3 regions of the Cobetia sp. MC34 genome follow, and region 3 is predicted to be linked to each of the others. Evidence: predicted binding sites of a transcription regulator. Region 3 holds the regulator's gene; each other region holds the start of a gene.
The links. The regulator sigma-54, encoded in region 3, starts transcription at its own class of promoters, with help from an activator protein. The targets are predictions, from matches to a motif close to TGGCACNNNNNTTGCTNT.

Region 1 (7,879 bases), on a different contig from region 3:
GCACGACCTGCTGACCGTAGTGCTTCTCGAGGCCCTTGGCGTGGATCAGGCTCATGATTGGCTCTCCTCAGCGTGGTACCAGGGGAAGGCGCGGGTCGAGACGAGCACCAGCAGACGGTCGAGCAGGAAGGCCAGCAGCGTGATCCAGGCCACGTAGGGCAGGATGACGTCCATCGCCAGATAGCGACGCACCAGGAAGATGCGGTAGCCGAGGCCGTCCTGGGCGGCGATGGCTTCCGCGGCGATCAGGAACAACCAGGCGCTGCCGAGTGCCAGGCGCGTGGCGCTCAGAAGGCGCGGGGTCAGCTGGGGCAGCAGTACGCGGGTCAGCACCTGCCAGGAGCTGGCGCCCAGCGTCTGGGCCTTGATCAGCTGCTCATCGGGCAGGCGCAGGGCCTGATTCTGCAGGTCGCGAATCAGGAAGGGCGTGATGCCGATGACGATCAGCGCGATCTTGGCCAGCTCGCCGGTACCGAAGGCGATGAACAGGATCGGCAGAATCGCCATCGGCGGAATCAGGGACAGCACGGTAATCAGTGGTGACAGCTTGGCGCGCAGCAGCGGCAGGCCACCGGTGAGCAGGCCGACGGTCAGGCCGATCAGCGCACTGATCAGCACGCCGGCCAGCAGGCGTTCGAGACTGGCGAAGGTGTCGGTCCACAGCGGCAGATCGCCGGTGCGCACGTTGACCTCGGTGGCCAGTCGCGAGAACGACTCGCCCATGGCGGCGAAGGACGGCAGCAGGCGGTCATTCGGGTTGTCGAGCAGTCGCTGGTTGGACTGCACGATGTAAAGGATGGCCAGCAGCGCGAAGGGCAGGCCACCGAGCAGCCAGCGGCCACCACGGGAGGGTGTCAGATTGATCAGGCGTTTCATGCGCGGGCTCCACGGGTGCGAACGAGGGTGCGGTCGAGGGAGGCGGTCGGTTCACGTTCCGCGAGGCAGGCTGCCCCGCGGAGCGTGTGCGGCATCCACCGCGTGGCGTTACTGGCTGTCGGCCAGTGCGGCGGTGTAGCTCGGGTCGAAGCGCAGCATCACGTTGCCTTCATTGCCGATGACGCCGGCGGGGGTCTCGATACCGATGAAGCCGGCATCCGGGGCGCCTTCGCCCAACAGGCCCTGCGCGAAGCTGAAGTCGGCGATGTGCTGCATGGTGTCCTTGAGACTCGGCGCATTGAAGGCGGCCACGGCCTCGGCGGGGGTGTAGTACATGTGGGTCGCGGCCAGCTGGGACTGATAGCCGGCGAGGTCGGTGCCGGCGGCATCGGCCATCTGGGAGAGGGCGGCTTCGTCACCGGCCTTCATCTTCTCCATCACCTCATACCAGGCACCGACCAGTGCGTGGCCGAAGTCCGGGTTGTCCTTCAGCGTCTGGGTATTGACGACCATCAGGTCGAGAATCTCGCCGGGGATGTCGCTGGAGTTGAAGACTTCGGTGTAGCCGGGCATCTCCTTGAGCGTGGCCAGCTGCGGGTTCCAGGTCACCACCGCCTGGGTGTCGGTGTTGCTGGCCAGCGCCACGATGTCGGCATCGCCGGTATTGGTGGTGGTGAGATCGCGCTCGCTCATGCCGACGCTGTCCAGCGCGCGTGCCAGCAGGTAGTGGGAGACGCTGAACTGCACCAGATTGACCTCGCGGTCCTTCAGGGACTCGATGGAATCGCCATCGCGGACCATCACGCCGTCATTGCCATCGGAGTAGTCGCCCAGAATCAGCGCGGTGGAATCGACGCTGCTGGCGGCGGGGAGGGTGAGGGCGTCCATGTTGGTCATGGCGCAGCCATCGACATTGCCGGAGGTGTACTGATTGATGGACTCGACGTAATCGTTGACCTGCACCACATCGATATTGATGTCGTACTTCCTGGCCCACTTGTCGACGATGCCCTGGGTGTCCGCGTATTCCCACGGCATCCAGCCGGCATACACCGACCAGCACACGCTGAAGGAATCCTGCGCCATGGCCTGCGGGCTCAGCGATGCGCCAAGCAGCAGGGCGCCGGCCAGCGCAGCACGTCTGGAAGCGTTTCGGGAAACGGCGGATGAAGCAGATGAGACAGCAGCGGATGACACCTGGGCGCTGGCATCCGAGGGGGAAGTCGCGGACTGGGAAAGGCGAGTGAGCTGGGTCATTGTCGTTATCTCCGGCGGAAAAAGTGAGAGGCGCCGACCTTTACAGGCTTTGCGTCTCCCGGGCTTTTGTCCCGCCGTGTAACCCCCAGCTTGGAGGTCGAGTGCTCTCGGACCAGTCGTGACGGCTATCAGCCAGTCACCGGAACCCTAGCGCTCCATTGGTGTAGATTTTCGATTGTTGTATGCCTATCGGTGCCTCGGTGAATGTCTAGCAGGAAGTGTGCCGGAGAGAATTTCTTCATATAAAACAATGCTATATAAGATTTCATGCAGCATGGATATGCATATCGAAAGCGTACGCTGCACCAATTTGATGAATTTCTCCGTCTCTTGCACCTTGGTGAAGTCAGTCGAGAGTGAGTGCTATCCAGTGACCAGTGAGAGAGAAATCCAGAGATATTTTTAATACACAATTGGTTGTTTTCAAAATATGGTAAAGATAATATGTGATTACCTTGGATAATTGATGACTAAATTGTGGATAAAAATAAACTCAAAAGCTTGGTAGGCGACTTATATAATATTGTTAATGAGCTGGAAGAAATGTTCCCCGGGCGACATTTCACTCCGGATGGCCATATGGTAGGGAGTCTAGGAGAGTGTCTAGTTGCCAATGCATATGATCTAGAGCTTTTGACTGCTTCCAACAAAGGGTATGACGCTATCGCCAAGTGCGGTACCAAGATCGAAATCAAGGCAACACAAGCGAAATCGGTTGCATTTCGCAGTGAGCCCGAGCATGCAATTGTGATCAAGATTTTACCCGATGGTAGCTTTGAAGAAATCTATAATGGCCCTGGGTCATTAGTCTGGCAGCAGTTTTCTGAAAAGAAATTACCTAGTAACGGGCAGTTTCAGATTTCTCTTGCAAAACTGAAAGTGATGAACAAGTCAGTCCGTTTTGAAGAGCGTATAAGGCCGTAATATAAATGCATTATGCATATGTAAACCTTCTATGAGTAGTTGATCATGGCACTTTCACAGATGCAGATCATCCAATCCTTGGGTGAGGCAATGGCCTGGTTCGAGCGAGAACTGAACTGGGGCGTGCCGCCGACTGAGCTACGTCATCTTTGCGGACGCATTGGTGAGCTTTACGCTGCATTGATCACCAATGGTCAGATGGCGACCGAGGTGAATCAGCGCGGCTATGACGTGGTAAGCGGTGACGGTGAGCGAATCTCGGTCAAAACCACTGCGATGATGGGCGGTGGGGGCAATGTTGCTTTCAATCCCCGTTCGTTGGATGAAGTGGAGCGCATCATCATCCTGCGTATCAATACAGAAGAGATGCAGATCGAGAAGTTGCTGGATGCCACAGTGGAAGAGGCCCGGTCGCTGATGTCGCCGGAGCGCGCGGGCAAGCAGAGTATCTCGTTGTCTCGATTGGCCAAGACTACGAAGCCACGCAGCGAGCTGAAAGCCGTGCGTGAAGTCATGTTCGCGTCTTGTCTTGTTCGTGAGCTTGAGAACGGCAGCATCGAAGTCGAGCGTGATGATGGTCAGGGGATGCAGTCAGTGAGCCCTGTTCAGCCAGTGCTGCGTGAATTGGCAAAACAGTTGAATCTGCCGCTGGTGAATGGCAACGGCAATCCGCACAACACTCGTCAGCTGGGTAGCCTGGTCATCAGGGAGATTGCTCAGGAATCTACTGGATGATTCAGCTTTGAATGGGATTCAAGACGCCGGCCAATGGCCGGCGTCTTCGTGTCATGAGCAGTTTATTTATCTGCTTTACCGAGCGCTCACAATGCAGTGCGCGACTTCCCCGAGGGGTTGCCCTTGCCGCGGCGCATGGTTGCGCGATCCGGCGCGTCGTTTCGTTGTGCCTCTCACCAAAGTCTTATACGTTGGTGGTGCTTTATTAGCACATACAAAAACAACGGCTTGCTCCCGATTGCCCGTGTGGCTTCACACGAGGGGGAAGGGCAGCAGCGATAGACAAAGGACACACGATGACAGACGTAGTCGAGAAGGATCTGCAGGAGTCTTCTGTGGTTCAGGCGGTTGAGAAGGGCTCTCCATCATCGCGTTCGCGTCGTGGTTTCCTGGGCATGAGTGGGGCGGCAATTGCCGGGGCGGCGTTGGGTCAGTTCCTGCCGGGGATTCCCAGTGCCTTGGCCAAGGAGACGGCACCTGCGGCGGCGGTGCTCAAGCCTTCCGCCAAGTCTCCGGTGCGGCTCAACTACAACGAGAATGCGCTGGGTATGGCACCGTCTGCACAGCGTGCCGCAGCGGCATCCATCCCGCATTCCAATCGGTATCCCTTCGCCCATCTGGGCAAATTGCAGTCCCTGGTGGCGACTCATCACAAGGTGCCGAGCGAGAGCATTCTGTTCACGCCGGGCTCCTCCGATGCGATCCGTGCCAGTGTGCTGGCCCATGCGACTCCCGATACCCAGCTGGTGATTCCCGAGCTGACTTATGGCGATGGCGCCCTGTATGCCGGCTTCTATGACCTCGCCATTCGCAAGGTGCCGTCCTCGCGCGAGGACTGGTCATTCAAGATTTCCGACATGAAGCAGGCCGTGGCCGACCACTCCGGCCCCTCCATCGTCTATCTGGTGAACCCCAACAACCCGACCTCGACCATCATTTCCAGTGATGAACTGGAGGCCTGGGTCAACGACAGCCGCGACGATACGCTGTTCATCATCGATGAAGCCTATGCCGAATTCGTCAATGACCCTGCCTTCCGCTCCGCCGATCATCTGATTGCTGGTGGCGCCAAGAACATCCTGCTGCTGAAGACCTTCTCCAAGATTCACGCCATGGCTGGCCTGCGTGTCGGCTACGCCGTCAGCGATGTCGATCGTCTCGAGCATGTCTCCCACTATGTCGAAGACGATGCCATGACGCTGTCATATCCTGGCGTGATGGCGGCGACGGCCTCCATGCAGTCACCGGAGTTTCTGGTCCACAGCAAGCAGAGCAACGATGAAGCGCGCGCCATCTTCACGGCGACGCTCGACGAGCTGGGCTGGGAGTATCTGCCGGGGCAGACCAACTTCGTCTTCCACCGTATCTCCAGGCCGCTGAAGGAATTCCAGACCGCGATGAAGGAACGACACGTGCTGATCGGGCGTGCCTTCCCGCCGGCGGATGGCTGGTGTCGCATGTCACTCGGCACGCCGGAGGAGATGCACTATGTCGCTGCCGTGCTGCGCGAAATGAAGGCCAAGGGCATCGTCTAGTCGTGACGGACTCCCATGTAGGAAGACGCAAACGCCCGCCATTTGGCGGGCGTTTGCGTTTCAAGGCGGGGTTATCAGATCAGCTATTGCGCGTCAGGCGGGTGGCCAGCCACCAGCCCAGTAGCATCGTCACCAGAAAGCCCGCCAATGGCAGACTCATGGCGCTGCTGGAGACGATGGCAGGCCCGGGGCAGTAGCCGCTCAGCCCCCAGCCGATACCGAACAGCGCCGCGCCGAGCAGCAGGCGGCCATCGATATCGCGGCGCGTGGGCAGTTGGAAGCGCTCGCCCAGCAGGGGAGTGCCACGCCGCCAGACGAGTCGATAGCCGAGGAAGGTGGTGATGACGGCACCGCCCAGCACGAAGATCAGCGTGGGGTCCCAGTCTCCGGCCACGTCGAGAAAGCCGACCACACGTGCGGGGTCGGTCATGCCGCTGAGTGTCAGCCCGAGGCTGAAGACCAGCCCGGTGAGAAAGCCGATGACCGTTTTCATGGTGACTCCCCCAGCAGATGTTGGCTCACGAACACCGTCAGCATGGCCACAGTCACGAACACCACCGTAGCCACCAGCGAGCGGGGGGAGAGACGCGCGATACCGCAGACACCATGACCACTGGTACAGCCGCCGCCGATGCCTGTTCCGATACCTACCAGCAGACCGGCGAACATCATGCTCAGCACCCCGCTGGCGGGATTGCCGATCAGCGCATCCGTGCTTGCGGCCACATTGCCCCAGTCAAGATTGAGCAGCAAAAGCAGCAGCGGGCCGCTGATCAACCCGAGCACGAAGGCGAGACGCCAGCGGCGGTCCTGGCCTGATTCCAGCAGCGCACCGCGCGTGATGCCACTGATACCGGCGATACGTCCCAGCAAGGCCATCAGCATCACTGCCGAGAGACCGATCAGGACGCCACCGGCGAGTCCTTTCATGCTGCTTATCATGTCCATGTCGTTCATCCTCGTGTCGCGGTCATCCTGCGGTGCGTCGATGATATGCTCGTGGCTGGCGAGCGCCAACCGGTTGTCTGGCCGCTTGGCTGTACGACAAGGACGCCGACCTTTCGATGGAGGGCACAGCAGGAGCACCATGAACGAACTGACCCAACGCCTGCGCACCTTTCTCAAGGTGGCGGAGCATCAGAGCTTCAATGTGGCGGCGCGGGAGCTGGATATCGCCAGTTCCACGGCGACGCGTCACGTCAATCATCTGGAGCGCCAGCTGGGCGAGCCGCTGCTGGTGCGCACCACGCGCCATGTACGGCTGTCGCCGGCCGGCGAGCGCGCCCTGATCCGCTTTCGCGCCATTCTGGCCGAGGTGGACCAACTGGAGGATGAGCTGGAGACGCTGAGCGAGCGGGTCGCGGGGCCGCTGCGCATCTCGGTGCCATGGCGCTATTCACGCCTCTATCTGGCACCGCTGGTGAGCGAGTTCATGCAGTGCTATCCCGAGGTGGCGCTGGATATCGTCAGCAGCGACCAGCGGGTGGACCTGGTCGAGGACCACTTCGACGTGGCCCTGCGCATCGGCCATCTGGAAGATTCGAGCCTGATCGCGCGCCATATCAGTGATCAGCGCTTCGTGCTGGCTGCCGCGCCGTCCTACCTCGCCGCCCAGCCGCCTATCCATCAGCCACAGGACCTGGAGCAGCACCGTCTGCTGACCTTCAGCTATACCACCGCCAATCATCACTGGCGGCTGGTGCAGGGCGATCGAGAGCATCGCATCTCGGTGCGCGCCCGCGCACTGCGCACCAACAACGCCGACATTCTCACCCAGGCGGCACTGGGGGGCGCCGGTGTGGTGGTGCAGCCGCTCTGGGCCATTCGGGAAGAGCTGGCAAGTGGCCGCCTGCTGCCGGTGCTGGAGGACTTTCAGGTCACCTCATCGGATTTCGACACCGGTATCCACGTCGTCTTCGCGCGCGAGAATCAGCACAACCCGCGCGTACGTGCCTGGGTCGACTTCCTGCTTGCCCGCCGCGAGCGGCTGTCCTGCTGACAAGCCCTGTGAATGGCACGCAGGAAAACACGAAGGGCCCGGCCTCGAGAGATCGGGCCCTTCGTGTTTTCAGACTGCGCGCTTGGTACTTATCAAGCGGCATCTACCAGGCGGTACCTGCCAAGCGGCGCCTGGCCACTGCTGCTGCTCAGGCAGCCATCAGTAGAGGATATCGCTGCGGATGATGTACTTGGCACCGTCGCGGATCGGCTCTCCGGCATGCACGCAGTGCTGCGGGTGCGAGCCATGCGGGAAGCATAGTACGCCACCCTTGGGCGTGGAGACCGAGACCTTCTGGATATCATCCTGCGACTGGGCCGGCTTGCCGGGGTCGCGACGGCTGACCAGAAACTCGGTGCGCCCGCCGGTATAACCATCGCTCAGGAAGATGAGGAAGGTGTACTGGCTCATCAGGCCCGGATAGGCGTCCTGGACGATCTCGCCATTGATGACGCGACTGCCCGGCCAGGCACCATCGGTGTGCGGCTTGAAGAAGTCGCCGGCCTCGTAGCGATAGACGCGAAAGCGCGCATTGATGCCCTTGGCGCCTTCG
Region 2 (7,879 bases), on a different contig from region 3:
CCCTGGCGTTTTTGGTTATCTGCTTGCCTGTCGACCTTCAGGGGGCGGGCTGGCGGGGCAGTGTGCGGGAAATGAGCGGCAAGGGTTGAATGTGCGCAAGGGTGCCAGCATGTAGTCAATTGAAAGCGAAGCGATGATCGTCATTCTTCATCAACGACGCCTCACGAGAGACAGGGAGTGTGTAAATGGTTACTTACATCGTTGCTGCCGACGCCGCACGTGCACGTATCTTTGCCCGTGCCGCTGGCAAGGTCACCGAAGTGGAAAGCCTCGTACATCCTGAAAGCCGCCAGCATACCGGTGACCTGAGAACCGGTGGCAAGGGTGAATCCAGCGGCGGGCACGGCAGCCTGCATCAGACTGGCGATGATGGCGCGACCTCTGACAAGCATCAGGACTTCTTCGCCAAGGAAGTCGCGCAATACCTCAAGCAGACGGCCAATGACGGCAAGTTCGATCAGCTGATCATCGCCGCTGCTCCCAAGTTCCTGGGGGCGCTGCGCGACAAGCTCGACAAGCCGGTTGCCAAGCTGGTGACGGAAACCGTCGACAAGGACCTCTCCCACGAGAGCGCTGATGAGATCAAGGCACGTTTCACCGGCCTGACTCACTGATCACTCCCCCGTCATCCAGAGACCAGGACGCCGCCAGCGGAAACGCTGGCGGCGTCTGTGTGTGAGCAGTCACTATTGTTGTGAGCCTCATGACGTGAGGTGGTAGTGTCAGCAGGCTCGGTTGCTGAAGGCCGTGCATGTGCGAATCACGGTACCTGCGGCAGGATGATCTCGTCACTGCGTGAGGCGCTGCCGCTCAGGTTGCGGCAACCGGCGACGAATTCGCGCATCGCCTGGGTGATGAAGCGATCACGATGGTGGACGAAGCGGTAGGCGCGGGTCAGCTCCAGCCATGGAGTGGGCAGCTCGACGAGGCTGCCGCGCCGAAAGGCATCTCTCAGCGCGAGGCGCGAGATGCAGCCGATGCCGAGCCCCGCTTCCACGGCACGCTTGATGGCTTCGGTATGTTCCAGCTCCAGCATGATGTCGAGGCGCTGGGAAACGCTGGTCGAAGGCCCGTCCAGATGTGGGCGCAATGCCTGCTCGAAGGTGCCGCGTGTGCCGGAGCCACGCTCGCGCATGATCCAGCGTGCCGCCAGCAGGCGCTCAAGCGTGACCTCGCCCTGTGCCAGCGGGTGTGACGGCGCACAGAAGATGCTCAGCCGATCACTGACCCAGTGGGTCGCCTCCAGCAGCGGATGCTCCACCTCGCCTTCCACCAGCCCGATGTCCAGTTCGAAGTGCACCAGCTTGTCGATCAGCTGATGGGTGTTGTGCACGTGCAGCTCGACGCGACTGGCGGGGTGATGATGCAGAAAGTCACCGATGATCTGAGGCGCCAGATAGTTGCCGATGGTCAGCGTCGCGCCGATCTCCAGCGAGCCGGTGGCGTCCTGCTGACCGAGCAGCTGCTCCAGTTCCTCGGCCTGGTCCAGCAGCGCGATTGCCTTGGGCAGCAGCTCACGCCCCAGACCATTGAGCCGCAGGCGCTTGCCATGGCGATCGAACAGCCGGCAATCGAACTGACGCTCCAGCTCGGCCAGTGCCGTACTGGCCGCTGATTGCGACATGGCCAGACTGTCGGCGGCCAGCGAGACATTGTCATGCCGCGCGACCGCCACGAAGACGGCCAGCTGGCGAAGGCTGTAGCGCATTCGACCTCCTGGGGCATGCTGCAGTGAAGGGGCAGAGATGAGGAGGCGAAAGTGAACGCAACGCAGGATTCGCCGTCAGAGCGGGCGGACCCTGCACGATCAAGGTTGAAATGCGATTCATTCGCAACCAATATTGGTAAACTAGATAACCTATATCCAGATAAACCATTTAACGCATAACCCTGCAGTGACTACAATCGCTGCATAGTTCATTGGGTCATAAGCTGTTATTTGTTTATGCCAATAGAGAATATCGAATTCGAGGGGCCACGCCCCGGGAGGCCATCAGGTGAGCAGTCTGACCACAACCGAAGTCATCGACGTCCATCACTGGAACGATTCGCTGTTCAGCTTTCGCACTCAGCGTGAAGACAGCCTGCGCTTCAAGAACGGCCAGTTCGTGATGATCGGCCTGGAAGTCGAAGGCAAGCCGCTGATGCGCGCCTACTCGATCGCCAGCCCGAACTACGAGGAGCACCTCGAGTTCTTCTCCATCAAGGTGCAGGACGGCCCGCTGACCTCACGCCTGCAGCACCTGCAGCCGGGCGACCAGATCATGGTCTCTCGCAAGCCGACAGGCACGCTGGTACTGGATGACCTGCTGCCGGGCGAGAACCTTTACCTGTTCTCCACCGGCACCGGTCTGGCGCCGTTCCTGAGCGTCATCCAGGATCCGGAAACCTATGAGCGCTATGACAAGATCATCCTGATGCACGGCGTGCGCCATGTCTCCGAGCTGGCCTATGCCGACATGATCGCGGAAGAGCTGCCCAAGCACGAGTATCTGGGCGAAGAGATCGCCGAGAAGCTGATCTACTACCCGACCGTGACGCGCGAGGAGTTCCGCAACCAGGGCCGCATCACGGATCTGGTCGAGAACGGCAAGCTGTTCGAGGATATCGGTCTGCCGCCGCTGGACCCGAAGCGTGACCGCGCCATGATCTGTGGCAGCCCGGCGATGCTCGACGACATCAGCGCCATGCTGGATGCGCGCGGCTTCGCCATCTCGCCGAAGATGGGCGTGCCGGGTGACTACGTGATCGAGCGTGCCTTCGTCGAGAAGTAAGCTTGTCGAGCAGTGAGGCTCAGCAGAGCATGATCCGCGAGCATCACGCATGAACGGCAAGTGCTGAAACGAAAAAACCGCAGGCCGATGGCCTGCGGTTTTTTTGTGTGCTCATGTCACCCGTCGGGGCAGCACGTCAGTGCCAGGGGCTTGCGCCAGAGGCTCAGACGGCGTCCTTGCCGGTCTCGCCGGTACGGATGCGAATGACCTGCTCCAGCGGCGAGACGAAGATCTTGCCGTCGCCGATCTTGCCGGTGTTGGCGACATTGGTGATCGCCTCGATCACGGAATCGATCATGGCGTCATCCACCGCAACTTCCAGCTTCACCTTGGGAAGGAAGTCGACCACGTACTCGGCACCCCGATACAGCTCGGTGTGGCCCTTCTGGCGGCCGAATCCCTTGACCTCGGTCACGGTGATACCCTGCACGCCAATCTCCGACAGGGATTCGCGCACGTCGTCGAGCTTGAATGGCTTGATGATGGCAGTGACCAGTTTCATCGTGTCTCTCCTTGGGTGATGGTGCGGGTAACGAGGCCTGCTCGTCACGCCGGTCTCTGACTCAAGCATACACCGCTTATCCAGTCAGGAAAAAAGACTCCCGCCAGGTGGCGGGAGTCTTGATGCTGCAGGTGCTGTCGCGTCCAGGCTTACTTGCGGCTGGAGGTGAATTCCGGATAGGCCTCCATACCACATTCGGCCAGATCCACACCTTCGTACTCTTCTTCCTCGCTGACGCGAATCCCCATGATGGCCTTGATGATCAGCCACACCACGAAGCTTGCGATGAACACCCAGGCGAAGATGGAGGCGGCGCCCAGCAGCTGTGCGGAGAAGGTGGCATCGTCATTGGTCAGCGGCACGGCCAGCAGACCCCAGAGACCGACCACACCGTGCACGGAGATGGCGCCGACCGGATCATCGATCTTCAGCTTGTCGAGACCGACGATGGAGAACACGACCAGCAGACCGCCGACGGCACCGATCAGGGTGGCAGCACCGACGCTCGGTGCCAGCGGACCCGCAGTGATGGCGACCAGGCCAGCCAGTGCGCCGTTGAGGGCCATGGTCAGGTCAGCCTTGCGGAACCACAGACGGGCGAGGATCAGCGCGGCGATGACACCACCACAGGCAGCGGCATTGGTGTTGACGAAGACCTGAGCGACCGCGTTGGCCTCATCGATGTTGGACAGCACCAGCTCGGAGCCGCCGTTGAAGCCCAACCATCCCAGCCACAGGATGAAGGTACCCAGCGTGGCCAGCGGCAGGTTGGCGCCCGGGATGGCATTGATCTCGCCATTCTTGCCGTACTTGCCCTTGCGAGCACCCAGCAGCAGCACGCCTGCCAGTGCGGCGGAAGCGCCGGCCATGTGCACGATGCCGGAGCCGGCGAAGTCGCTGAAGCCCGCTGCGCTCAGGAAGCCGCCACCCCAGGTCCAGTAACCCTGCACCGGATAGATGACGCCGGTCATGACCACGGCGAAGGCCAGGAAGGCCCACAGCTTCATGCGCTCGGCGACCGCACCGGAGACGATGGACATGGCGGTAGCCACGAACACCACCTGGAAGAAGAAGTCGGAACGTGCGCTGTAGTAGATGTCGCCACCGGAAGCGAGCGCTTCCTCAGCGGTATTCTCGGCACCGATCAGGAAGCCCAGGCTCGGCAGGAAGCCGCCTTCGGCGCTCGAGTACATGATGTGGTAACCGACGACCATGTACATGGTGCAGGCGATGGCGAACAGCGCCACGTTCTTGGTCAGGATCTCGGTGGTGTTCTTGGCGCGGACCAGACCGGCCTCGAGCATGGCAAAGCCGGCTGCCATCCATAGCACCAGGGCGCCACATACCAGGAAGTAGAAGGTATCAAGTGCGTACTTGACCTCGATGATCTCGTTCATGCGGGGTTCTCCTTGTTATTGTGCGCGGGGCTCAGACAGCGTCGGCGCCGCGTTCACCGGTGCGGATACGGATGACATCGTCCAGCGGAGTGACGAACAGCTTGCCGTCGCCGATCTTGCCGCTGTTGGCCGCCTGGGTGATGGCGTCCAGTACCGATTCCACACTGCTGTCATCGACAGCCACTTCAATCTTGACCTTGGGAAGGAAGTCGACGACGTACTCGGCACCGCGATACAGCTCGGTGTGCCCCTTCTGACGTCCGAAGCCCTTCACTTCGGTGACGGTAATCCCCTGCACGCCGTTGTCGGCCAGTGCTTCTCGCACGTCGTCCAACTTGAAGGGTTTGATGATGGCGGTGATCAGTTTCATGTGCTGCCCCCGTTCGCTACCGGAATGATCATTCTTGTTAAGCATGGCCAGTTAGATGAGCTGGCGGCCTGTTCCTGACAAGTGCATCGCACGAGATGTGCCATGCGGCTGAAAATCCTTGTAACTCATCTGGTTATCGCAGGATGGCTGACAGTCTTTCGGCCCGTGCAAAGATGGCTGAATCCGAAGGTCACCTGGCATGCACCGTAATGGTGCTGTTTCTGCGCCTTTGGGTGTGGGGGCAAGTGCTAATGTGGTGCAGGTGTGTGCCTGCCGATGAGGATTGTCTGGTGCAGGACGATGCGGGGCATGCACCCGACTCCAGGGTTGCGTATCCTTGCAGCAGGACACGACGGCCCCATGTACAGGGGTGTCATCATTTTCTGACCGGCAGTCCGCACGACGCGGCCGCCGGCCCGCAACGGCTGAGGTGCAGCATGTTCAAGAATGACGTCATCGGGCGTATGGCCCAGCAGATCGGTGAGCGCCTGCAGGATGCCTCGCATGGCCCGGAAGAGCTGCAGAAGTCCGTGCAAGGGGTGATGCGCGGTGCCTTCGACCGCATGGAACTGGTCTCGCGTGAAGACTTCGACATCATGATGGATGTGCTGACGCGTACGCGCAGCCGCGTCGAGTCGCTGGAAAAGCAGGTCATCGCCCTCGAGGCACTGCTGGAGAAGCAGGGGCTGGTAGCGGCCAATGCACCGGCTGCCGAGCCCGCCACGCCAGTGGATGACGAGGGGGAAGCCGCGGTAGCGAAGCGTGAAGCCGCCAGTCACGCCGCGGAAATCGAGCGCCAGCGCGACGCCTGATTCCGTCAGGTGACGGCTGAACCAAAACCGCCACGCCCTTTCGGGGCGTGGCGGTTTTTTGCGTCATGGGCGCCGCTGATTCTGAGGGGCGGCCTCAGGCTGTCTGGGGGCGAGTGCCCAGCATCCAGCGCACCAGACCTACCACTGAGGCGATGATCCAGAAGATCTCGATCACGAAGCTGGCGAGGTTGAAATTGATGCACAGGCTGATCAACAGCAGGATCGCCCCGCTCAGATTCATCAGGTTGTAGGTCAGGCTGCGGGCATCGAGTCTGCCGATCTGCAGCAGGAAGAAGGCGCCGACGACCAGAGTGGTGCCTAGCATGCCGATCACATCCGCCAGGGATGCCAGCGGGGCAAGCATGTCTTGCATGGGTAGTGCTCCTGAAACAAGCCGAAGTCGTCCTGAATGGCTGGCCCTTTCCGTGGGTTGGACGATTCTCTGCCGCGCATCGGCGGCGTTCCGTGAGACAGCTTGGCGGTCATCCCGGCGAGGCCGGGACAACCGATCAAATATACAGCAGTCCCCGTCCGGCGGCACTCTTGTGGCTCTCTCGAGGGCGCTATCGCCCCTGTATGAGCACTTTCTTGGTGCAGGCAGGTCTCGAGCTGGTCTCACACCTTGCCCATGTGACGAATGGTGGCGCTGAAATGCGCCAAAACAGGCGCTTTTGCGTGGAAAATGCTGCCAAAATCGCTACTTTTAACTCGCCGCGAGCGTTTGTCGGCAATGCTGGCAGCGTAAGTGTCATGCCGGCAAGTGACCCACATCGTCAGCCCCCGGGCGCGTCGCGGTGGGTGAAGCTGAAATGGCAGCCGCAGTCACAGATGCAGGGCACCAGACGCTCTCAATCTCCAGGCAGCAGTAAGCCGTCACCCAGCGCCAGGCCCTCAGGCGCCAATCCCCGGGCATCAACGACGCGATGCTCGTGCAAAGTCCTCGAACGCAGCGCATGCGCCTTCTCTGATTCCTCTCCGCCAGGCGCCTCATGAGCTCCTCTGGCTCAATCTGATCTCTGACATGGCTTTCAACACTCGACTGAGTCGATCGTCCAAGCACCCTGCCTGCAGTTATTGGGTTTAATTTCTGTTGGTTGGTGTTTGTGGGTTGAGATCGGGCTATGGGCGTCCTGGTCCGACGTTGGCTCGCTTGATCATCGATGGTATCAGTGCCTTGAATGATGAAGTTTTGAGCGCTCAAAAAATGTCCACACGCAATGATTATGTAATATTATCCACAGCCTGTCTGTTTGTTACGTATCCAGTAATTGCGTGAGCCTGAGGCGTAAAGAAATTTACGTTATAGGCAACAGAATCGTCACCTGAACACGATTTCCAGGCGGCGCATGGCAGTGTCGTGGGGGTATGCGAAGCCTTGCGGCAATTGTCGAGCGCCCGAGCGTTGAGGCGCTCGCCTTCTGGGGAGTATGAGGTTTGCCATGCTGGGAGGGTTGGCAGCGGTGTGTGCCTTCGTGCTCATGGCAGGCCAGTGCCTGCTCCGATTGCGCCGTGCAACTGAGAGGCGGCATCACGCAGGGAAGGCTCATGTCATTGGCAATGTTGCGCACGCGCGCGTCACTTGGTCTCGAGGCACCGGAAGTTCAGGTGGAGGTACACCTTTCCAACGGCTTGCCGGGGCTGTCCATCGTCGGCTTGCCGGAAGCGGCGGTGAAGGAGAGTCGCGAGCGGGTGCGCAGTGCGCTGCTCAATGCCGGGTTCGAGTTTCCGGCGCGGCGCATCACCCTCAATCTGGCGCCAGCGGACCTCCCCAAGGAAGGCGGACGCTTCGATCTGCCCATCGCGCTGGGGATTCTGGTCGCCTCAGGGCAGATACCGGAAGAGGCCGTGGCAGCGATGGAGTGCCTCGGCGAGCTGGCGCTGGATGGCAGCATCCGTGCCGTCACTGGTGTGCTGCCAGCCGCGCTCTGCTGTCGCAAGGCGGGGCGGACGCTGGTGGTGCCGCGCGGCAATGCCGACGAGGCGGCACTCGCCGAGGAGTTGGAAGTACTGGCGGTGGGCCATCT
Region 3 (7,879 bases):
CATCGATGGAGACCGCGATGCGCCGGCGCGCCGGGCTGTCCTTTTCGAGCTGATCGACCAGTGGCGCCAGCAGCATGCCGGGCAGATTGTCGATGGCATAGTAGCCAATGTCTTCTAGCGCCTGGAGAGCGATGGATTTCCCGGAGCCGGAGCGGCCGCTGATGATCACGATCTTCATGAAGTGCTCTCCAAGGGCGAGGTCAACGTCGAAAGAATGCAGGGGTGGGGCAGAAGGCTGCCCGCTATCAGTGCGCTGTACGTCGGCCGATGGGAGGCCAGCAAGACGAAAGCCCGGACGATGTCCGGGCCTGTCATTCAGCGCGCCGGTAATTCGGCGATGGCTTGGGTCAATGCCTCAAAGAGTGCACGCTGGCTGTCTGCCTGGCGCAGGGCCGAGCGATTGGTCGGGGAATTGAGCAATTCCGCGACCTGCCCGAGCAGCGTCAGATGAGTTTCATCCGCTTCCTCAGGCACCAGCAGCACGAACAGCAGATCGATGGGTTCTCCGTCGATGGCATCGAAGTCGATGGGTTCACCGAGCTTCAGAAACGCAGCGATTGGCGTCTTGCAATGCGGGCTGCGTGCATGGGGCACGGCCACACCGTGGCCAATGCCGGTCGACCCCAGTCTCTCGCGCCCGATCAGGCGCGAGAAGACTTCCTGGCTATCCAGGCTGGGAATGTTCTGTGCGATGAAGGTGCTGAAGAATTCAAGCACCCGCTTCTTGCTCCCCCCGGGGACACCGTAAAGCGTGCGCTCGGGGGGAAGGATCTGATCAAGTGTCATGGCTGAAGGTCAACGGGTCCCGGTGCCCTGAGAGCGAGCCTGGGACTTTTCCTTGTGTTTGACCAGCTGGCGATCCAGCTTGTCGGCGAGCGCGTCGATGGCAGCGTACATGTTGGGGTCTTCTGCCAGGGCGTGGAGGTCAGCGCCTGCCGCGTGCAAGGTGCAGGCAGCCTGCTGGCGCTCCTTCTCGATCGACAGTGTCACCTGAACATTGGTGATGTTGTCGTAATGCCGTTCGAGGCGAGCGAGCTTCTCGTTGACGTAATCGCGGAGAGGATCGGTAAGTTCCACATGATGCCCGGTGATATTCACTTGCATGGACACGCTCCTTTATCCAGCGGGTTGCCATTCAATTGTAACCCTTTTTGACTACGAGCAAACCCTGATCGGACGCTCTGCAACAGGCTTGACGGCCACCGTCTGGCGATGTTTTCGCACCCTTGCCAGTGGCGTCAGATGTCGTGAGCGTCTGTACCGACAATGCCCAAGCTTTGCGCAAAGATCAACGCTGCGCTGCATCGTGGCTCAGTGCTTGTCTTCAACTCATTGAGGGGTAACGGAGTGGACTTCAAGGGCACGTCTGGTGGGTGGTGCGTGAAAGACGCGCAAGAAGGCGGGTTTTCGTCGCCAATGCCTGCATGTACGTCGCCTTTCAGGCGCTTCGATTGCGTGGAGCAAGCGGCGTTCCGGGAGGTTCTCCGGGTGTCATCCAGGTGCAATACGCGCAAAAGTGACTTTAAAAACATGCGATTGACGGTGAATGACGCTGCCGGAACGGCGGTTTTTTACCGTCATCCTGCGCGCCGTCATGGCCCATGACGGGCAATTGATGAGCGGTTGACGGCATGACCGAGCGCGCGACAGGCGTACCGCTGCCCGCGAAGTCAGAGGCTGATGAGCGGAAAATCCAGCGCTTGAGGTTGGCGGCGGCTGCCATTGTGGAGGTGAAAGCAGGGCATGGCAGCCGCAGGTGACGCCTCAGGCCAGACGCTTGCGCTCGCTGGAGGAGGGGATGCCCATCGCCTCGCGATACTTGGCCACGGTACGGCGTGCGACCTCGATGCCATCGCTGGCGAGCAGATCGACCAGCCGCGAGTCGGAGAGAGGCTTGCGGGCCGGCTCTTCCGCGATCAGCTTGCGGATGCGGGCACGAATGGCGGTGCTTGAGTGGGCGTCGCCACTGCCGCTGCCACCGACCTGGCTCGAGAAGAAGAACTTGAGCTCGAAGACGCCGCGCGGGGTGTGGATGTACTTCTGGGTCGTGACCCGCGAGATGGTCGATTCGTGCATCTCGACCACTTCGGCGATGTTGGCCAGAATCAGCGGCTTCATGCCTTCCTCGCCTTGCTCGAGGAAGTCGATCTGGCGCGCCATGATCTCGCGGCCGACCTTGAGCAGGGTGTCATTGCGTGATGACAGGCTCTTCATCAGCCAGCGCGCTTCCTGCAGGTTGTCCTTGAGGAAGGTGTTGTCGGCGGACTTGTCGGCACGCTTGATCAGCGCGGCGTATTCCGGCTGGATGCGCAGCTTGGGCAGCGCTTCCGGGTTGAGCTCGACCTGCCAGCCATGGCGGGTATGGCGCACCAGCAGATCAGGGATCACGTAATCGCTGGCGGGCTCGCCCCAGGCGGATGCCGGACGCGGATCGAGCGCGCGTACCAGGCGGATGACGTGATCCAGCTCGTCATCGTCAAGGCTCAGGCGGCGCTTGAGCAGCTTGCGGTCATCGTTGCCCAGTGCCTCGAGGAATTGACGTACCAGGCGGCGCGCCTGCGCCAGCAGCGGCAGGTCATCCGGCAGCAGTGCCAGTTGCAGCAGCAGGCATTCGCGCAGATCACGGGCGAAGACGCCGGTCGGGTCGAACTGCTGCAGACGCAGCAATACCTGCTCGAGTTCGGAGGCCTTGAGGCCGGGCAGGCCCTGGCCGCGCAGGCCATCGACCAGCTCATCGAGTGACAGACTCAGATAACCGGCACCGTCGACGGCATCGATCAGGCTCTCCGCCATCTGGCGTTCACGGCCATCGAGGTCGGTCATCGCCAGCTGCCAGCGCAGGTGGTCCTGCAGGCTCTCGACGCTGGTATTGCGATCGAAGTCCGGCCCTTCTTCGCTCCCGCTGCCACTGCCGGAGCTGGTCAGGCTACCGGCGTGGTCCTGGTAGAGGTCCGACCAGTCACTGTCGAGGGGGTATTCCTCGGGAATCTCGCTCGAGGAGTCGGCAGTGGAGATCTCGCTCGAATCCTGTGTCTCGACGACATCCAGCGACTCGTAGTCCTCGTCGAGCTCCAACATGGGGTTGGACTCGAGGGCTTGCTGAATCTCCTGACGCAGGTCGAGCGTCGACAGCTGCAGCAGCTGGATCGCTTGCTGGAGCTGCGGCGTCATGGTCAGCGAGGTGCCGAGGCGGAGTTGCAGGGTGGGTTTCATGGAGTCAGTCAATTCACGGCAAAGGAACGTGCTTACTACGCTATACCGTGACTCGGGGCACTGACAAGTGGTTGTCGTGAATATTCAAGCAACTTGCATGCCATGTTTCCACCAAGGTGGTATGGACGTCATGCATGCGTCTGATGTCAGACATGAAAAAGCCGCTACGCGATAAAATCACGCAGCGGCTTTCGAAGCTTTTACCTCGCGAGGACTCAGCGCAGCCGCTGACCCTAGAGCGTGAACTCGTGGCCCAGGTAGACGTCGCGCACCTGCTGGTTGGCCAGGATGGAGTCCGCGTCACCGTGGGCGATGATCTGGCCATCGCCGACGATATAGGCGGTGTCACAGATATCGAGCGTCTCGCGCACATTGTGGTCGGTGATCAGCACGCCGATGCCACGATCGCGCAGTTGGCGCACGATGCTCTTGATCTCGCCCACCGAGATGGGGTCGACGCCGGCGAAGGGCTCATCGAGCAATACGAAGTCCGGCTCGGTGGCCAGTGCACGGGCGATCTCGACCCGACGACGCTCGCCGCCGGACAGGCTCATGCCGGCGCTGGCGCGGATGTGCGTGATGCTGAATTCCTCGAGCAACTCTTCAAGGCGTGCCTTGCGGCCATTGCGATCCAGGTCCTTGCGGGTCTCCAGAATCGCCATGATGTTGTCGGCCACCGACAGCTTGCGGAAGATCGACGCCTCCTGCGGCAGATAGCCGATGCCGGCACGTGCACGCTGATGCATGGCGGCAGCGGAGAGGTCCTTGTCATCGATGGAGACGTTGCCGGCATCGGCGCGCACCAGCCCGACGATCATGTAGAACGAGGTAGTCTTGCCGGCGCCGTTGGGGCCCAGCAGGCCGACGATGTCGCCCTGGCGGATCTCCAGCGAGATGTCCTTGACCACCTTGCGGCCCTTGTAGGCCTTGGCCAGATGGCGAGCGCTCAGCGTACGCGGAGTAGCAGCAGTCATGACTCAGTTTTCCTTGCTGGCATTGGCGCCGCGCGGCGTCAGAGTCATGTGCACGCGACCGCCTTCGGTCTGCTGTGCCGTCTTGCTGTTGTTGGCGTTCACCTGGCGCTTGTCGAGGAAGTACTCCACGTAGCCGCCTTCGAAGGTGTCATCGCCTTTCTCGAGACGCGCATTGCCGACCAGTTCCACGCGGCGCTCCAGCGCATGGTAGCGGATGGTGTCGGCCCAGCCCTTGACCAGCTTCTCGTCGGGCGCGGGTTGCTGTTCCAGGTAGGCACGCTTGCCGGTGGCCTTGACCAGCGAGATCTCGCCGCTGCCGGCGCGGCTGATATCGACGCGGCTGGCATCGAGTTTCATGCTGCCCTGGCGCATTTCCACCTGGCCGGTGTAGGTGGCGGTACCGGCCTTGTCATCGAGCGACAGGGCGTCCGCGGCGATGTTGATCGGCTGGCTGGCATCGCTGTCCAGCGCCATGGCGGCCGGGGCGAAGGTGGACATGCCCAGTGCCAGGCAGAGCGCCATGACACCGCTGTTGAGGGTCTGGCGACAGGCCGTCAAGGGCTTGCGAGTCGTGGAAGTCATGGTGGCTCCTTGGCATGACGGGGTCGCCGCCCGAGCAATGATGCCATCGAGCGGCAGAGAAGAAGGTGTTGCGGCGCGGGTCATGGCGTGACGGCCAGCCCGGCGGGTTCATTCACCGCTGGCAGGCGCTGCCTCGAAGGTGCTGTTGACGCGCCCATCATCGGAGGTGGTGCTGTCGGTGCCCGAGTCGATGCGCTCGGCTTCCTTGCTGGCCTCGCTCTGGCCCGTGCCGGGTTGCAGGACGCTGCGAACACGGCCCTGCAGCACGGCGGAGTCCCGGGAGAGGTCGGCGCTGAAGCTGTCGCTTTCGACATGCTGGCCATTCTGGGTGATCACGACCGGCACGTCACTCCAGGCGCGATTCTGATCACGGCTGTAGTGCAGGACATCGGTATCGAGGGTCCAGCGGTCATCGGGCTGGCGCAGTCTGGCATTGCCCTCGAGGGTGAAGGTGTCGCCGCCGGCACTCAACACGCCACTGTCACCCGTGGCATACCAGCGGCGGTCTTCACTGTCGTTGGTGCGAATCTTCGGGGTCTGCGCCCGGGTCACGTCATCGCCTGGCGTGTGCTCGATGTGCGGCGAGGTCATGGACTGGATCGCCACGCCGCGCGCATCGAAGCGTGTCATGTCTGCCCCGTCGAGATAGTAATCCGGCTCACTGCTGTCGACCTCGACATTGACGGTCGATTCCAGGCTGTTGCGCTGCTCGATCAGCGCCAGCACGCCACCGACGAGCAGCAACAGCAGCATCAGCCAGAGACGTGGAGAAGGGCGGGGCAGACGTAACATCAGGGACGCGACTCCTGCAGGTAAGTATCCAGCACCGAGGCCCAGTGGCCCTGCGCCTTGAGCAGCAGATCACAGAGCTCGCGCACGGCGCCATCGCCGCCCTGGCGTGAGGTGACCCAGTTGGCCTCGCTCATCACGTAGGCCATGGCGTTGGGCACGCTGACGCCGAGACCGACACGACGAATGGCCTCGCGGTCCGGCAGGTCATCGCCACAATAGGCGACCTCTTCCAGCTCGATCCCGTGCTCGCGGCACAGGTCGGTCAGCGCGACCAGCTTGTCTTCACGGCCCTGGATGACATCCTGAATGCCCAGTTCCTTGGCGCGACGCTCGACCATCGGCGAGCTGCGGCCGGTGATCAGCGCGACGCGAACGCCACTGCGCAGCACCAGCTTGAGGCCATGGCCATCCTGGACGTGGAAGGACTTGGTCTCGACACCGTTGGCATCGTAGTGCAGACGGTTGTCGGTGAGCACGCCGTCGACATCCAGCGCCAGCAGACGCACACGGCGTGCGCGGTCGATGATGTCCTGCGGATATTCTTCGCTCAGGGAATTCGTGTCGCTCATGGTCTTTATCCTCGCACTCCGTGCATGCTTGACGCTGTCCTGTGAACGGCGCTGATGGGCGTTGAGCGGTAGCGTCTTGCCGGGACGATCTGCCGTCGAACAGAGACAGCGAACGCCCGCGGGAGTTCAGATCACGCCGCTGGCCAGCAGGCCGTGCATATGGATGGCTCCGATGGGGTGCTCATCCTCGTCACAGACTACCAGAACGCTGATGCGGTTTTCTTCCATGATGCGCACCGCTTCGGCGGCCAGCATGCTGGCGCGCACGGTCTTGCCGCCGCGGGTCATGACATCATCGACCTTCAGCGCGCGCAGATCGCCGTGCTGGTCGAGGGTGCGGCGCAGGTCACCATCGGTATAGACGCCGACCAGGTGGTCGTCATCATCGATCACGCAGGTGAAGCCCATGCCCTGACGCGTGATCTCGAGCAGTGCATCGCGCAGCGGGCTGCCGAGTGCCACGCGCGGCAGGGCGTCGCCATGATGCATCACGTCCTGGACACGCAGCAGCAGGCGTCGACCCAGGCTGCCGCCCGGGTGGGAAAGGGCGAATTCCTCGGCAGTGAAGCCGCGGGCCTCCAGCAGTGCCACCGCCAGGGCGTCGCCCATCACCAGCGCAGCGGTGGTCGAGGCGGTGGGTGCCAGATTCAGCGGGCAGGCTTCCTGGGCGACGCTGGTGTCCAGATGTGCCTCGGCGTCACGCGCCAGGGTCGAGCCGGGCTTGCCGGTCATCGAGACCAGCGGGGTGCCCATGCGCTTCAAGAGCGGCAGCAGCGCCGTGACTTCGGCGGTCTCTCCGGAATTGGACAGCGCCAGCACCACATCGGCCGGCGTGATCATGCCCAGGTCGCCATGGCTGGCTTCACCGGGGTGGACGAAGAAGGCCGGCGTGCCGGTGCTGGCCAGGGTGGCGGCGATCTTGCTGGCGACATGGCCGGATTTGCCCATGCCGGTGACGATGACGCGGCCCTTGGTCGCCAGCATCAGCTGACAGGCGCGGTCGAAGTCGTCATCGAGATGGCTTTCGAGCGCGGCGATGGCCGCTTCTTCAATGGCGAAGGTGCGGCGGGCGCTGGCGCGAAAATCCGCCTGGCTGGCCGGCGTCTCATCGGCGACGGACTGGCTGGCGGCGGTCTGACTTGACGCAGAAGTGCCAGGCGCGGTGGCGTGCGGGGTGCTGGAAGGCTCGGTCATGATCGAATTGTTGCCTGTGGTTGGCCAGGGCTCAAACCGCGCGGAAAGGGCGTGTCATTCCGCGCGGCGGCGTGGCAAACGATGATGAAGACGCTGCCGTCAGCGAGTCAGGCTGATGGCAAGCCAGGCCGTGTAGGCCAGATAGCAGGCGAGCAGGATAACACCTGGGCCGCGACCGATGCGCCCACGGCGCTGCCAGATGAGCAGCGCGGCCAGCAGCAGCGTCAGCCCCAGCATCACCGGATAGTCGCGGCTGATGGCGCTACCATCCACCGGGCCCGGCGCCAGCAGGCCCGGCACGGGCAGCACGGCGAGGATGTTGAACAGGTTGGAACCGATGACGTTGCCGATGGCGATGTCGTGATGGCGCTTGAGGGCGCTGGCCACGCTGGCGGCCAGCTCCGGCAGGCTGGTGCCGATGGCGATCACGGTCAGGCCGATGATCAATTCCGGCACGCCGAGTGCCTGGGCGATGTCGGTCGCTCCCCACACCAGCGCACGCGAGCTGGCGATCAGCACCGCCAGCCCGACCAGCAGCCAGAAGATGGCGCGTCC

Region 1: the regulator sigma-54 is predicted to act here: its motif matches at 2,342-2,359, upstream of IZU87_RS13980 (putative urea ABC transporter substrate-binding protein).
Region 2: the regulator sigma-54 is predicted to act here: its motif matches at 5,129-5,146, upstream of IZU87_RS09790 (P-II family nitrogen regulator).

Annotation. Positions count from the first base shown of each region.
Region 1 covers NZ_JADPPY010000031.1:17,626-25,504, forward strand. The annotation lists gene IZU87_RS13970 (ABC transporter ATP-binding protein) at 1-55, opposite strand, end outside; gene IZU87_RS13975 (ABC transporter permease) at 52-876, opposite strand; gene IZU87_RS13980 (putative urea ABC transporter substrate-binding protein) at 985-2,133, opposite strand; guanidine-I (ykkC/yxkD leader) riboswitch at 2,187-2,295, opposite strand; gene IZU87_RS13985 (DUF6998 domain-containing protein) at 2,611-3,057, shown strand; gene IZU87_RS13990 (DUF6998 domain-containing protein) at 3,103-3,792, shown strand; gene IZU87_RS13995 (pyridoxal phosphate-dependent aminotransferase) at 4,089-5,327, shown strand; gene IZU87_RS14000 (DUF6691 family protein) at 5,407-5,820, opposite strand; gene IZU87_RS14005 (YeeE/YedE family protein) at 5,817-6,275, opposite strand; gene IZU87_RS14010 (LysR family transcriptional regulator) at 6,415-7,326, shown strand; gene IZU87_RS14015 (2OG-Fe(II) oxygenase family protein) at 7,486-7,879, opposite strand, start outside.
Region 2 covers NZ_JADPPY010000014.1:87,599-95,477, forward strand. The annotation lists gene IZU87_RS09765 (host attachment protein) at 186-614, shown strand; gene IZU87_RS09770 (LysR family transcriptional regulator) at 761-1,708, opposite strand; gene IZU87_RS09775 (ferredoxin--NADP reductase) at 1,998-2,774, shown strand; gene glnK (P-II family nitrogen regulator) at 2,938-3,276, opposite strand; gene IZU87_RS09785 (ammonium transporter AmtB) at 3,426-4,673, opposite strand; gene IZU87_RS09790 (P-II family nitrogen regulator) at 4,705-5,043, opposite strand; gene IZU87_RS09795 (accessory factor UbiK family protein) at 5,481-5,855, shown strand; gene IZU87_RS09800 (CBU_0592 family membrane protein) at 5,950-6,228, opposite strand; partial or broken gene IZU87_RS09805 (YifB family Mg chelatase-like AAA ATPase) at 7,401-7,879, shown strand, end outside.
Region 3 covers NZ_JADPPY010000001.1:255,593-263,471, reverse strand. The annotation lists gene rapZ (RNase adapter RapZ) at 1-178, opposite strand, end outside; gene IZU87_RS01165 (PTS sugar transporter subunit IIA) at 316-786, opposite strand; gene hpf (ribosome hibernation-promoting factor, HPF/YfiA family) at 796-1,104, opposite strand; gene IZU87_RS01155 (RNA polymerase factor sigma-54) at 1,765-3,213, opposite strand; gene lptB (LPS export ABC transporter ATP-binding protein) at 3,447-4,187, opposite strand; gene lptA (lipopolysaccharide transport periplasmic protein LptA) at 4,191-4,769, opposite strand; gene lptC (LPS export ABC transporter periplasmic protein LptC) at 4,878-5,561, opposite strand; gene IZU87_RS01135 (KdsC family phosphatase) at 5,561-6,130, opposite strand; gene IZU87_RS01130 (KpsF/GutQ family sugar-phosphate isomerase) at 6,257-7,324, opposite strand; gene IZU87_RS01125 (calcium/sodium antiporter) at 7,424-7,879, opposite strand, start outside.